Regions from separate parts of the Micromonospora sp. NPDC002389 genome, predicted to be linked through region 1. Evidence: riboswitches for the same ligand, from Rfam matches in the RefSeq annotation. Region 1 holds a riboswitch; the other holds the start of a gene.

Region 1 (2,191 bases):
CTGCCCGGCGGGTACGCCCCGGTTCTCCAACCCGAACGCGACGTCGTCGCCGCTGCGGGCCATGACGAGTTGCGACTGCGGATCCTGGAAGACGATGCCGACCCGCTCGCGGGCCTCGGCCGGTGGCCGACCGTCGATCTCGATGGTGCCCTCCTGCTCACCGGAGTCCTCCGGCAGCAGCCCGGCCAGCGCGGCGAGCAGGGTGCTCTTGCCGGCGCCGGAGGGCCCGAGCAGCAGTACCCGTTCGCCTCGGCGTACCCGCAGGTCCACGCCGCGTACCGCCCAGGCGCGTCGCCCGGCGTGCCGCCAGCCGAAGCCGCGCAGCCGCACCTCGCCCACCTGCTACCCCCGCTCCTCGTCCCCGACCCGTCGATGGCCCGGTGGAGCCGGCCGGACCGGCTCCACCGGGCGAGGTCAGACCAGGTTCCGTTCGCGGCCGGCGGGGAAGCGGTCCAGGACGCCGGTGCCGGCGAGCGCCTTGGTGAGCGCGTAGCCGCCGGCACCGGCGACCACGGTGGCACTGAGCACGGTGAGCAGCGCGTACGGGATGCGGTAGGTGCCCAGCTCGTAAGCGGCGTTCCAGGCGAAGAAGTCGAACAGGGCGGCGCCCAGGCCGGTCAGCGCACCGGCGAGCAGCGCCGTCGGCAGCCGGAACGAGCGGTACCGGAAGGCGGCGAAGGCCAGTTCCGCGCCGAGGCCCTGGATCAGGCCCTGGACGATGGTGATGCCGCCCCACTCGGAGCCCAGCAGCGCGGAGACGGTCGCCGCGACCGCCTCGCAGAACAGCGCGGCACCCGGCTTACGGATGATCAACCCGCCGAGCACCGCCGGCACCAGCCAGACGCCGTACATGACGGCCTGGCTGGCCGGGAAGAAGGCGAAGGCCGGGTCGACCGCCCGCCAGAGCAGGCCCCAGGCCCAGAAGATGACACCGAAGCCGACGGCGATCACCGCGGCCACGACGATGTCGACGGTGCGCCATCGAGTGGTGGTCGGTTGGCTCATGAGTGCTCCCAGTCCAGTGTCGAACCAGGCAAGACGCACGCCGCGTCCGGCGTGGCCGGGCCGTGGCGGGCTGGAGGTGGACCGAACTCCCTGCGCTGGCATTACCCAGATCAGGTACGGAGGGTCTGCGGGCGGACCCGCACTCTCAGCGCTGTGCGCTCCCCTGTCGGAGGTGGTGTTGTCCCGCCGACGCTAACACCTTCGAAGATCGACGGACAATGTGATCTACGCAGGTCATGCCGGGTGCCGACGACGGGTGTTCCGGCGGTGGTCGGCGCGTGCGGGAACCCGCCCGGTTTCGTGACATCCATCGACGTCATCGGCTCCGGACGGTAATCTCAGGCCGCCGATCCACGAGGGCCGAGAGGCGACAGGGTGAGCACAGATACGGACCATGCCGCGCCGGCCGGTGAACCGGCGGGTCGTCCGACGGGCGTGGCCACCGAGGAACGTCCGGCCCGACCTGGCGGCGGCGAGCCGCCCCGGCGCTGGCTCGGCGACCGGATCGGCTCGGTGGAGATCCTGGCGGGCCTGCTGGTCCTGCTGATCATCTTCCGTGACCCGCTGGCCGGGACGCTGGACGATCCCCGCATCCAGACGTGGACCACCGTGTTCGTCTCGATCATGGTGCAGGCGGTGCCGTTCCTGGTCTTCGGCATCCTGCTCTCCGCCGTGATCGCGGTCTTCGTACCCCGGTCGTTCTGGGCCAAGGCGCTGCCCCGGCACCCGGCGCTGGCGGTGCCGGCGGCCAGCGCGGCCGGCGTGGTGCTGCCGGGCTGCGAGTGCGGGTCGGTGCCGATCGCGGGGTCGCTGATCCGCCGGGGCGTCACCCCGGCGGCGGCGCTGGCCTTCCTGCTGGCCGCACCGGCGGTCAACCCGATCGTGCTGGTCGCCACCGCCGTAGCCTTCCCCAACAATCCCGAGATGGTCCTCGCCCGGGGGGTCGCCAGCCTGGTCGTGGCAATGATCATGGGCTGGCTCTGGCTGCGGCTCGGTCGGACCGAGTGGATCAAGATGCCGCGCCGCCCGGAGTTGGACGACCCCCGGCGGAGCCGGGCCTTCTGGGCCGCCGTCCGGCACGACGTCACCCACGCCGGCGGCTTCCTGGTGCTCGGCGCGATGGCCGCCGCCAGCATCAACGTGCTGGTGCCGGAGCGCTGGCTCCAGACCCTGGCCGACAACGCCT
Region 2 (2,191 bases), on a different contig from region 1:
CGGTGAAGACGTCGAGGTCGATGGCGGTGACCGTGTTGCCGGTGTCCGGCTTGACGATCTGCACCCGGCCGTCGCGCTCGATGTAGAAGACCCGGCCGTCCGAGGCCACGTCCAGCTCCATCGGGTTGCTGGTGTTGCTGTCCAGCGTCACCTTCTCGAAGCTGGCGGTCAACGAGGCGCCACAGTCGGCGTCCTGCACCCCGGCCGCGGTCCGGATGCCGCCGAGCAGGTGGCCGAGGAACTGCGGCTCCGCGTACGACTCGTTGGTGTGGCCGCCACCGGTGTACCAGGCCCGGCCGCCGTCGTAGTCCTGGCACCAGGCGATCGGGTGGTCGTGACCCATCGCGCCCGAACCGGGGGAGTAGCTGGTCTCGTCCAGCGTGGCCAGCACGTGCACCTTGCCGCGCGGGTTGGTCCGGTAGTTGTACCACTCGTCGAACCGGGACCAGCGATCCGGCAGATCCGCCGTGGACGGGTGCGCCGGGTCCTCCACCTTGACCGTGGCCTGCTGGTTGGCCGGGTGACTGTTGAAGTACGCCCCGACCAGACCGCCGTACCACTCCCAGTCGTACTCGGTGTCGGAGGCGGCGTGGATGCCGGCGTACCCGCCACCGGCTCGGATGTAGCGCTCGAACGCCGCCTGCTGGTCGGCGTTGAGCACGTCACCGGTGGTGGAGAGCCAGATCACGGCCTGGTATCCGGCGAGGTTCTGGTCGGTGAAGGAGGTGCTGTCCTCGGTGGCGTCGACGGTGAACCCGTGTTCCGCGCCGAGCTGCTGGATGGCGGCGATGCCGACCGGGATCGAGCCGTGCCGGAAGCCCGCGGTCTTGGAGAAGACCAGCACCGAGAACGGGTCGGCGTCGGCCTGCGGCGCCGGTGCCTGGGCGACCGGGACGGTCCGGGCGGGGGCGGCCTGGGCGGCGGGTGCGCCGGCGAGCGTGGTCGCGGCCAGGCCGAGGGTGAGAAGGGTGGCGGTCAAGGGCACGCGCGTACGGCGTGGTCGGAACACTCCGGTCTCCTTTGTCCTTGCCGGACAGGGGTCGCGGGGGCCGGCTCGCCGAAGACCGTCCCTGATGGAGCCGCAGCCGGAGGGCCGTGCCAGGGCTTCCGTTGCGGCATTATGTCGAATCGCTGAACAAATTAATTCCGGTGAATCGGTTCATGGCAAGGTTTCGATGGATAACGTTTCGGCATCGGTGGGCTGTAATTACCGTTTATGTGTGCGAAGCACGCGTTTCCCGGGTGTAAGGAGGGGTCCCCTGCTAACGCCTGCGGTATAGGAAGGGACCCCTGCTAACACCTGAGGCAGAGCCGTCGTCCCTGCGGGACGCACCTTGGCAGGTCAGCGGATCTGTCGTACGGTGGCCACGCAAGTGACCCACGGGAGCCCGGTCGACCGGGCTGAGAGGGGGGCTGTGAGCCCCCGACCGTCGAACCTGATCCGGGTAATGCCGGCGCAGGGAGGAGAGTTGCCGTGCCGTCCCTGGGACGACTGCATCTGATCACCGACACCCGGCCCGGGCGGGATCCGCTCGCCGTGCTCCGGGCCGTACTCCCGGTGGCGCGTACCGAACTGCTGGTGCAGGTCCGGGTGGAGGACTCCGCCACCGACCGCGAGGCGTACGACCTGACCCGACGGGTGCTCGCTCTCTGCGCGCCGTACGCGGTCGAATGCCTGGTCAACGACCGGCTGCACGTGGCGTTGGCCACCGGTGCGGCGGGTGGCCACGTGGGTGCGGACGACCTGCCGGTCGCGGCGGCGCGGCAGGTGCTCGGCCCGGCCGCCGTGCTGGGCGCCACCGCCCGCGAACCGGCGACGGCAGCCGAGGCGGTCGGTGCCGGCGCGAGCTACCTGGGCGTCGGACCGTGCCGGGCCACCACCACCAAGGACGGGCTACCGCCGGCGATCGGCGTCTCCGGAGTACGGGCGGTGGCCGAGGCGGTCACCGTGCCGGTGATCGCCATCGGCGGGGTGACGGCGGCGGACGTGCCCGCGCTGCGCGCCGCCGGGGCGTACGGGGTGGCGGTGGTCGGTGCGCTCTCCGCCGCCGCCGATCCCGGCCGCGTCGCGGGCGAGCTGATCGGGGCGTTGACGTGTTAACAGGGGGCCCTTCCTATACCGGAGGCGTTAACAGGGGGCCCTTCCTTACACCCGACGTAGCGGTGATCGGCGCAGGACCGATCGGGCTCG

Evidence for each region. A riboswitch is a leader RNA that binds a small molecule or an ion and turns the genes downstream of it on or off. The one in region 1 is predicted to bind thiamine pyrophosphate.
Region 2: it holds a riboswitch for thiamine pyrophosphate, as region 1 does, so the genes downstream of both, ABT008_RS02085 (thiamine phosphate synthase) here and ABT008_RS27595 (ECF transporter S component) in region 1, are expected to answer to the same signal.

What each region holds. Positions count from the first base shown of each region.
Region 1 covers NZ_JBEOWP010000020.1:72,616-74,806, forward strand. Annotated here, with positions in the region: gene ABT008_RS27590 (ABC transporter ATP-binding protein) at 1-339, opposite strand, end outside; gene ABT008_RS27595 (ECF transporter S component) at 415-1,005, opposite strand; TPP riboswitch at 1,075-1,180, opposite strand; gene ABT008_RS27600 (permease) at 1,381-2,191, shown strand, end outside.
Region 2 covers NZ_JBEOWP010000001.1:463,964-466,154, reverse strand. Annotated here, with positions in the region: gene ABT008_RS02090 (ThuA domain-containing protein) at 1-979, opposite strand, end outside; TPP riboswitch at 1,371-1,480, shown strand; gene ABT008_RS02085 (thiamine phosphate synthase) at 1,475-2,101, shown strand; gene thiO (glycine oxidase ThiO) at 2,095-2,191, shown strand, end outside.